4 regions of the Mesorhizobium sp. WSM4823 genome follow, and region 2 is predicted to be linked to each of the others. Evidence: riboswitches for the same ligand, from Rfam matches in the RefSeq annotation. Region 2 holds a riboswitch; each other region holds the start of a gene.
The links. Region 2 has a riboswitch for thiamine pyrophosphate ahead of AC0L26_RS00440 (ABC transporter permease). Riboswitches for the same ligand answer to the same signal wherever they lie in the genome.
Positions count from the first base shown of each region.

Region 1: another riboswitch for thiamine pyrophosphate. It lies ahead of AC0L26_RS22055 (bifunctional hydroxymethylpyrimidine kinase/phosphomethylpyrimidine kinase); the one in region 2 lies ahead of AC0L26_RS00440 (ABC transporter permease).
Region 3: another riboswitch for thiamine pyrophosphate. It lies ahead of thiB (thiamine ABC transporter substrate binding subunit); the one in region 2 lies ahead of AC0L26_RS00440 (ABC transporter permease).
Region 4: another riboswitch for thiamine pyrophosphate. It lies ahead of AC0L26_RS19675 (YkoF family thiamine/hydroxymethylpyrimidine-binding protein); the one in region 2 lies ahead of AC0L26_RS00440 (ABC transporter permease).

Region 1 covers NZ_JBVVQL010000009.1:153,792-155,986, reverse strand. The annotation lists gene AC0L26_RS22065 (E2 ligase fold family C protein) at 1-557, shown strand, start outside; partial or broken gene panD (aspartate 1-decarboxylase) at 704-1,145, shown strand; TPP riboswitch at 1,265-1,381, shown strand; gene AC0L26_RS22055 (bifunctional hydroxymethylpyrimidine kinase/phosphomethylpyrimidine kinase) at 1,366-1,863, shown strand.
Region 2 covers NZ_JBVVQL010000001.1:107,688-109,882, reverse strand. The annotation lists partial or broken gene AC0L26_RS00445 (sulfite exporter TauE/SafE family protein) at 1-326, opposite strand, end outside; TPP riboswitch at 607-719, shown strand; gene AC0L26_RS00440 (ABC transporter permease) at 843-1,643, shown strand; gene AC0L26_RS00435 (ABC transporter ATP-binding protein) at 1,640-2,195, shown strand, end outside.
Region 3 covers NZ_JBVVQL010000003.1:308,741-310,935, reverse strand. The annotation lists gene AC0L26_RS10210 (thiamine diphosphokinase) at 1-574, opposite strand, end outside; TPP riboswitch at 677-791, shown strand; gene thiB (thiamine ABC transporter substrate binding subunit) at 835-1,848, shown strand; gene thiP (thiamine/thiamine pyrophosphate ABC transporter permease) at 2,112-2,195, shown strand, end outside.
Region 4 covers NZ_JBVVQL010000007.1:241,324-243,518, forward strand. The annotation lists gene AC0L26_RS19670 (aspartate aminotransferase family protein) at 1-930, shown strand, start outside; TPP riboswitch at 1,019-1,131, shown strand; gene AC0L26_RS19675 (YkoF family thiamine/hydroxymethylpyrimidine-binding protein) at 1,122-1,730, shown strand; gene AC0L26_RS19680 (aminotransferase) at 1,838-2,195, opposite strand, start outside.

The sequences.
Region 1 (2,195 bases), on a different contig from region 2:
ATGACGGCCAGGCTTGCCTTTGTTGCATGTACCTGCCCTCCGGAAAATCCAAGGACGAGCACCAGCTGATTGCCGAGGAACTCGGAATACCGGAAGCACACGAGGAGGTGAAAATGCTCCTGCAGACCAATGCCGGAGTTCCCAACGACTTTGTAGCTCGGGTGGCTACAGCAATGGATGTGCCGTTTGAACCGCTAGCCCCGTTTGTTGGCCAGCCCCTGCGCTCCTTTTATCAGCAGGCTATCTGCGGCGGTCTGGTGTTCCAGCTCAGTGATGGAAGTCGCCTCGTTCGAACCGTGGTTCCGATGGCCTTTCAGTCAGCGCTTGCCGGGATAATGCTTGCCGCGGAGCTGGTCAAACATAGTGCGGGTTTTCCCAGGAGCTCGACGACGAGCACTCGGGTGAATCTTCTGCGCCCCCTTGGCTCTCACTTGCACGATCCGAAGGCCAAAGATTCCAGCGGCCGCTGCATCTGTAGCGACGACGATTTCATTGCCGCTTACAGGCGCAAATACGGCAAGAGCGTTGAACAGCTAAGCGATCTCTCCGCCGCCTAAGCAGATGCGGATGTTTCCGATCCTAGGGGCCGGCAGGCGCCGGTCTCAGCGGCGGCGCTCTCGTCGTCGGGATATAGCCCGCCCCCGTTTTGGGCGGCCCCAAGGGACATTCGACCGTATCTTAAAGGTGAAGGGACAACAGACCAATGCGAAAACTTGTCGCCGGCAAGCTGCACGGCATCCATGTCACCGAAGCGTACCTCAATTACCATGGATCGATAACGCTGGACCCGGACCACTGCGAAGCAGCCGGAATCCTGCCGATGGAGTTCGTGGAGATATGGAACAAGAGTTCCGGTGCGCGGATTTCGACCTATGTCATTCTTGGCGAGCGCGGCTCACGGTGCTGCATCTCAACGGAGCGGCGGCTCGCACTTGCCAGCCAGACGACCAGAGCGTTGTCTGCAACTCCGTCTACCTGGACGAATCGCAGATCACCTCGCTGACGCCGCGGATCGTCTCGACCAGGACAACCGCATACGCGACCGCTTGAGCTACTCGGTCGATCTTGACACGCACGGCCAGTACAGTTTTTCCATCGTTGACGAGGCGAATGGGGCTTTGGCCATTCCGCGCTGGTGTCCGGGGCGTGATTTTGGCCCACGCATGCGCGAACTCCCGCGCGGTTTGATTAACCGCCGGCCGTCACCGCCGGCCCAAGGCGCCCGAACCTGCTTGACAAGATAGCGCAGGCCCGTTCAACCTAGGGCATTCACCAGGGGAGTCCCGGCAAGGGGCTGAGATACTGCTGGCTTTCGCGGCGCAGTGACCCGTTGAACCTGATCCAGTTCATTCTGGCGTAGGGACGGTGCAAGCGGCCGATGCCATCAACGCGCTGACTCGTGATCTGATGCCGATCTGCCGGCTCAACCTGGTCGAGCTGGCTCGATTGACCGGATCGGCACCGATCGCGGACGAAGAAGGGGCTTGTCGTCAGGCCCAAGAGCTATCGAGGACGGTGAGGGCCGCCGTACTCGTCAAGGGCGGCCATGCACAAGGAACGCGTTGCGTCGACGTGCTTGGGCAGCCGAACCAACCTGCAGTTCGGTTCGAGGCGCCCCGCTGGCCGCGTGAGATGCGCGGAACGGGTTGCATGATGGCCAGCGCAGTCGCGGCCTCACTTGCTCTTGGAGCGTCGCTGGAAGCGAGCGTGCGCCAAGCCAAGCAACATGTTTTCGATGCGCTTGCCGGATCGAAGGACTTCGGGGCCGAAAAGCTGATCGTGCCGAACATATCCAACGCTCCGATCAAGTCTGGGAGGCGATCCTGGTCTAGTCCCAGACATGACGCCCTATCCGAGCGGTGACTTGCGAAAAGCTCCCCTATTCCCTGCGTCGTAAGAGTGCTGGTCTGTAGGTCCACAGCTGTGCAGGCGGAACGTTGCGAACGACGAAATCATGGTGAGACACTTTATCGGTCCGGCGTTTTGATCACTGGTGACAAAGGACCGTTAGGTGATTTGCATCACGGGTCTTCCAGCAAGGATGCGGGCCAGCAAATCCTCGAGCAAGGCTCTGCGCTGCTCCATCTGAAAGCTCAGTATTGCCTATGACACAGTCGAACTGCTCCCGCCCTGCTCCGCCAAGACCCCACTCAGCGCGAACGCATCGCCCAATCGAAAATTCACGCCCGGAAAAC
Region 2 (2,195 bases):
AGCGCAAGATATGTGGTCACATATGGCTTCATGACGGCTCCCTCGAACGAGGTGAGCACAAAAGCGCCGAGAACGCCGCCGAGCACGCCAAATGGCATCAGCCGCCAGAAGAGCTTCCAGTCAATGTTACGGTGATAGAGATGAGCCGAACCTGAGGCTGCGGTGGTAAACAGCTCAGCCGCGTGAACTGACGCCGAAGCGTGCGCAGGAGACACGCCAAACCCCAGTAGTGTCGTCGAGGAAACCACCCCATAGGCCATGCCGAGAGCCCCGTCTACAGCTTGGGCTACAAACCCCACGATCGCAAAAAGAATGAATTCTTGCATTTGGCTCTCCGAGGCGCGGGTCGCAATTGGCGATAGAGAAACCCGTTGCCTACAACGTATGCAATTATATCTTCACGCTTCCACAATTCATCAAACGCGCGGCATCGATAATGGTGGCGACGAACGGAAAACATCCGCTCGACCGATGCCTTTTCCCAAATCTCGACAGGATGCCGGCTTTTCTGTTTTGCTCAAATGTCCCTGACGGTACCTCAAACTCTCACCTGAGGTTTCACGCTGGACGCAGACTTGCAGCCCCACGCTTTATCTGTTTAATTGCCGCCATCCACAGGGGTGCTCCGTATCGTCGGGGCTGAGAGATGGGCTGCAAGCCCGTAAACCCTAGAGCTGATCTGGATAATACCAGCGGAGCGAGGCGGGCGATGTTTTCTGGCGCACAGATCTTTCTTTTTCCGATGTCCGGCGATTTCGTCGGCCCGCTCGAGGGCCATGTCACGATCGCGGTCTCGGCCAACAGCCCGACCCCGCGCTGATATCTCGCGCCGGAGGTCCCGCATGTCCCAGCCCTTCCGCGCCGCACCGCGAATCGCGGTCTTGTTCGCCAAGATTGGACCGGCCTTGCTGTCGGTCGGCATGCTGGTCTTGGCTTGGGAGCTCTATGCGCGTATCTCGGGCATCTCGCCCACCACTTTGCCGACACCCTCACGTGTCCTCGCCCAGGTCATCCAGCAGCGCCAGGCGCTATTCGACAACACCATACCGACGATCAGCGCCACATTGGCAGGTTTTGCCTGCTCGCTGGCCGTTGCCTTCATCCTTTCGGTGCTGATCGACTTCTTCAAGCTGCTGCGCCGCGCCCTGTTCCCGGTGTTCATCATCAGCCAGACCCTGCCGCTGGTGGCGATCGCCCCGCTGGTCGTTCTCTGGTTCGGCTTCGGGCTGGCACCGAAGATCATGCTGGTCGCGCTCGTGACTTTCTTCCCCATGCTGGTCGCGCTGGTGCAGGGTTATGAATCGACCGATCGGGATATCTCGGCGCTTCTAAGTTCGATGGGCGCTTCGCGCATGCGCATTTTCCTGCTGGCCCGCCTGCCCTCCTCGCTGCCCTATTTCTTTGCCGGACTGCGCATCTCGATCACCTATGCAGTGGTGGGCGCCATCTTCGCGGAATATGCCGGTGCGGCCAAAGGGCTCGGCATCTACATGCTCAACGCCAAGAACAATTTCCGGCCCGATCTCGTGCTCGCGGCTGTGCTGGTCAGCGCCTTGCTCACGCTGGCCCTGTTTGCCGCGACTGTGCTGATCCAGCGCGCCGCCATGCCATGGGAGCGGCTCGATACCGCACGAAAACCATGAGCAGGCGGCTGGAGCTGCGCCAAGTCAGCAAGAGTCTTGGCGATGTCGACGTGCTTGCCGGCATCACCCTGCATGTCGAGGCGGGCGAATTCGTTTCAATCCTCGGGCCCTCCGGAGCTGGTAAATCCACGATCTTCAGGTTGCTGACGGGCGATCTCGACGGCTACGGCGGCGAGGTCGACTTCGACGGCCGGCCACTGGCCGAAGCGCGACGACCATTTGCCTTCATGCCGCAGCGCGATGCCCTGATGCCTTGGCGCACGGTTATCGACAACACCGCGCTCGGTCTTGAAGTGCAGGGCATGTCCCGCAAGGCGGCCCGCAGCAAAGTAGCACCGCTCTTCGGAGAATTCGGCCTTGCGGGCTTCGAGCATAAGTATCCCGCACAGCTCTCGGGCGGAATGCGCCAACGCGCCGCGCTGCTGCGCACCGTCGTGCAGGACCGCGCCATGCTGTTGCTCGACGAACCGTTCGGCGCACTCGATGCCCTCACGCGCACCGGCATGCAGCGCTGGCTTCAGACGATGTGGGACCGGCACCGCTGGACCGTCC
Region 3 (2,195 bases), on a different contig from region 2:
GGCCCTTGACCTCGTTGGAAATGGTCAGCGACGAGCCGAACGCGACTTCGACATGGTTCAGCGGCCATTTGGCGCCGGAGACGGTCAGGCCGGAAAGGTCGGAGAAGCCGAGGATCGAAAATAGCGTGCCGTCGGTGTAGTCGAAGCCGGTCTTTCCGGGAAGCAAGGGAATGCCTTCCTGGCCGCCGCTGGTCAAAAGCACCTCTATGCCTGCCTCAGCCATTCGGACGCTGAGCGCCAGGTGCAGGAAGGCGTGGTCGGTGCGCTTGCCGCCGAACGCACCGGCGAGCACGAGGCTGGTGGCGCCACGGTCGAGCGCGGCGGCGATAGCCAGTTCGCCGTCGGTCTTGTCCTTTTCTGCGGGAAAGACCTGGCGGGGCACGGCGGCCAGCACGTCCGGCAAATCCGCCGGCACCGAATCGAAGTCGCCGACCCAGAGTTCCGGCGTCAGGCCCAGCGTCCGGGCATGGCTCATGCCGGCGTCGGCGGCGATGACACGGGAGCCTTCGACCTGGCGGTCGAGCAGCGGCGTGCGGATAAGATCGCCGCCAAGCAGGATTGTGAATTTGCTCATATGCGTGGCCCTTACCAGCCCTGCTTGCGAAACGGAAGGCCGCGCTCTGGATGCCCGGCAAACTTCCGCTTGCGCAGCACTTGGGGCGGGCCTATGTGTCGAAGCGCTCTAACGGGGTGCTGGACGCGATCTTCGCGGACCGGCTGAGAGGCAAGCATGCCAACCCGCTGAACCTGATCCGGTTTGTACCGGCGGAGGGATTAGACGTTTCGGACAACCCGACGCCTCAATTCCTTTCAATGCCAACGAAGGAGGCGCCGATGCGCACGCTTTTATACTCTCTTGTTTCGGCAATGCTGCTTGCGGCATCCGTTCTCGCCGGCACCGGGCCGGCATCCGCGCAGGAGAAACTCACCGTCTATACCTATGAGAGCTTCACCGCCGAGTGGGGTCCAGGCCCCGCGGTGAAGAAGGCGTTCGAGGCGGAATGCGGCTGTTCTCTCGAATTCGTCGCGGTCGCCGACGGCGTCGCGCTGCTCAACCGCGTCAGACTGGAAGGGGCCGCGACCAAGGCCGACATCGTGCTCGGCCTCGATACCAATCTGACGGTGGAAGCCAAGGCCACCGGCCTGTTTTCGCCGCATGGCCCGGTGTCGGACGTCAAAGTGCCGGGCGGCTGGAGCGACGATATCTTCGTGCCGTTCGACTATGGCTATTTCGCCGTCGTCTACGACACCGAAAAGCTGAAGACCCCGCCGAAAAGCCTGAAGGAATTGGTCGAGGGCGATGCCGATGAGAAGATCGTCATCCAGGATCCGCGCACCTCGACGCCCGGTCTCGGCCTGCTGTTATGGGTGAGGTCGGTCTATGGCGACAAGGCGCCGGAAGCCTGGGCCAAGCTCAGGGCAAAGGTGCTCACCGTGACGCCGGGCTGGAGCGAGGCCTATGGCCTATTCACCAAGGGCGAGGCGCCGATGGTGCTGTCCTACACCACGTCGCCGGCCTATCACATGGTCGCCGAGAACACCGAACGCTATCAGGCGGCCTCCTTCGAGGAGGGCGAATATCTGCAGATCGAGGTCGCCGGCATCACCACGTCAGGCGCGAAGAACCCGCTGGCGCAAAAGTTCCTGACCTTCATGACCGGGCCGAAATTCCAGAATGTCATTCCTGAGACCAACTGGATGTTCCCCGCCGGCAAGACCGACAAGCCGCTCAACCCGGCCTTCGACAAATTGGTCAAGCCAACCAAGACCTTGCTGTTCAGCCCCGAAGAGGCCGCCGCCAACCGCAAGGCCTGGGTCGACGAGTGGCTGGCGGTGATGAGCAAGTAGCTTCTGATTGACGATGATCACTCTACGGCGCCCCCCTCTGTCCTGCCCTCTTTGCCACCACTTGGCATCTCCCCCACAAGGGGGGAGATCGGCCGTCATGCCGGCTTTCGCCAATCTCCGACATTGCCGGAATGAGCGGAGCGCTGAACCTGCCAATCTCCCCCCTCGTGGGGGAGATGCCAAGTGGTGGCAAAGAGGGCAGGACAGAGGGGGGCGCGAAGGAACGCAATCCTCGCTAAGAATCTCGAATCTGGTGGTCTAGCGTGCAACGCGCGCCATCATCGGATTCCCGCGTCACAGCCGGCACCCTCGCGCTCGCCGCTATCGCATTGCTGATCGGCGGTGCG
Region 4 (2,195 bases), on a different contig from region 2:
CGCGGCTATCACGGCGTCACCATTGCTTCAGCGAGCCTGACCGGTCTGCCCAACAACCACACTTCCTTCGACCTGCCGATCGCCAATGTGCTGCACACGTCGACGCCGCACCATTGGCGCGAGGCGCTGCCGGGCGAAAGCGAAGAGCAGTTTTCAAGCCGGCTTGCCGACGATCTGGAAAGGCTGATCCTGGCCGAGGGACCGGACACCATCGCTGCCTTCTTCGGCGAACCGATCATGGGCGCCGGCGGCGTCATCGTTCCGCCGGGGGGCTATTGGGAGAAGATCCAGGCGGTCCTGTCGAAATACGACATCCTGCTCGTCGCCGACGAGGTGATCTGCGGCTTTGGCCGAACCGGCGAGATGTTCGGCTCGCAGACCTTCGGCATCAGGCCCGACATCATGGTGCTGTCGAAGCAGATTTCTTCGTCGTACCTGCCGATCTCGGCCCTGCTGATCAACGAAAAGATTTTTGAGCCGATTGCCGACGAAAGCAATCGCATCGGCACCTTCGGGCACGGCTTCACCGGCGGCGGCCATCCCGTCGCAGCGGCGGTCGCGTTCGAAAACCTGAAGCTGATCGAGGAGCGCGATCTTGTCGGCAATGCGCGCACGGTCGGCGCGCATATGCAGAAACGGTTGCGCAACCTCGCTTCGCACCCGCTTGTCGGCGAGGTACGCGGCGTCGGCCTGATCGCGGCAGTCGAACTGGTCGGCGACAAGGCGAACAAGACGCCGTGGCAGACCGCCGGCGCGCTGGGCGGGCTCGTCAATGGCTTCCTGCAGCAGAACGGCGTCATCTCGCGCAACATGGGCGACGCGCTGGCCTTCTGTCCGCCGCTGATCATCACCGAGCCTCAGGTCGATCAGATGGTCGACGCGTTTGAAAGGTCGCTCGAAGCCGCCGAACAGGTCGGGTCACAGGGCTGAACAGGCCACCCGAAGGCAGAGGCTGAATGGGCGTTGCGATTGGCACTGGATCATACTTGAACATCCTTTGCGCCGGTGCTACGTCCACCGATATCGACAGGGGCGCTCCGTATTGCCGGGGCTGAGATGGAAGGTGTCAAGCCCTCGGTCCCTCAAGCTGATCTGGGTAATGCCAGCGGAGCGAGGCGACCATGTTTTCAGGTGCACAGATTTCCCTCTATCCGATGTGCGACGATTTCGTCGGCGTCATCCTTGGGGCGCTTTCGGCGATGGATCCCTATCGCCCGAATTTCCGCATCGAAACCGACGACATCTCGACGCTGATCGTCGGTCCGCCGGAACAGCTTTTCCCGGCCATGCGCGATCTGTTCGCATCGGCGGCGGCAAGTGGCGTGCATTGCGTGTTGTCGGCAACGGTGTCGCGCGGCTGTCCGGGCGAGCCTGACGATCCGATCTGTACGCCGATTTCCGGCAGCAGCCATAATTTGTCCCTGGCCGAGCGCATCGACACAGCGCGGGTCCATGTCGACAGTGCAAAAAAGCTCGGACAAGAGGTCGCCGCGCAGTTCTCGCTCTATCCGCTCGGCGAGGGCCATCACATGGACGAGATCTACGGCTGCATCGAATTTCTCAAGACTTCGGGCGTCTTCGACAGGTCGAAGAATTTCTGCACCAAGCTGAGGGGCGATGCCGGGCCGGTGTTCGCGACGTTGTCGGAGGCCTTCCTCCGCTTCGGCGCACCGCAAGGCCATGTCGCGCTCGATCTCACCGTGTCGGCGAACAGCCCGAGCCCTCGGTAGCCTTATTCCTTCGTCCGACCCCCAAAAAGGGGTCGTCAGTGTTGGAGCTTGTCCTTCACCCTGTTCCCCGGGGAGAAGGACAAGCGATAACACATAAGGCTCGACGATCAGAGATTGGCAAACACGCTTTTCACCGCATCGGCCGTCTTCGAGACGACCATGTCGGCCTCTTCGCGCGTCAGGCAGAGCGGCGGCGCGAAGCCCAGAATGTCGCCCTGCGGCATGGCGCGACCGATGACGCCGCTTGCCGCAAGAGCGGTCGCGACCTGCGGCCCGATCTTCTGCGAGGCGTCGAAGAATACGCGGTCGTCCTTGTCGGCGACGAACTCGATTGCCGCCAGCATGCCGTCGCCGCGCACCTCGCCGACGTTTCTATGGCCGCCGACGGCTTTCGCCAGTTCGGCACGGAAATAGGCGCCGGTCTCGCCGGCGTTGGCCACCAGGTCCATCTCGTCGATCAGCTCA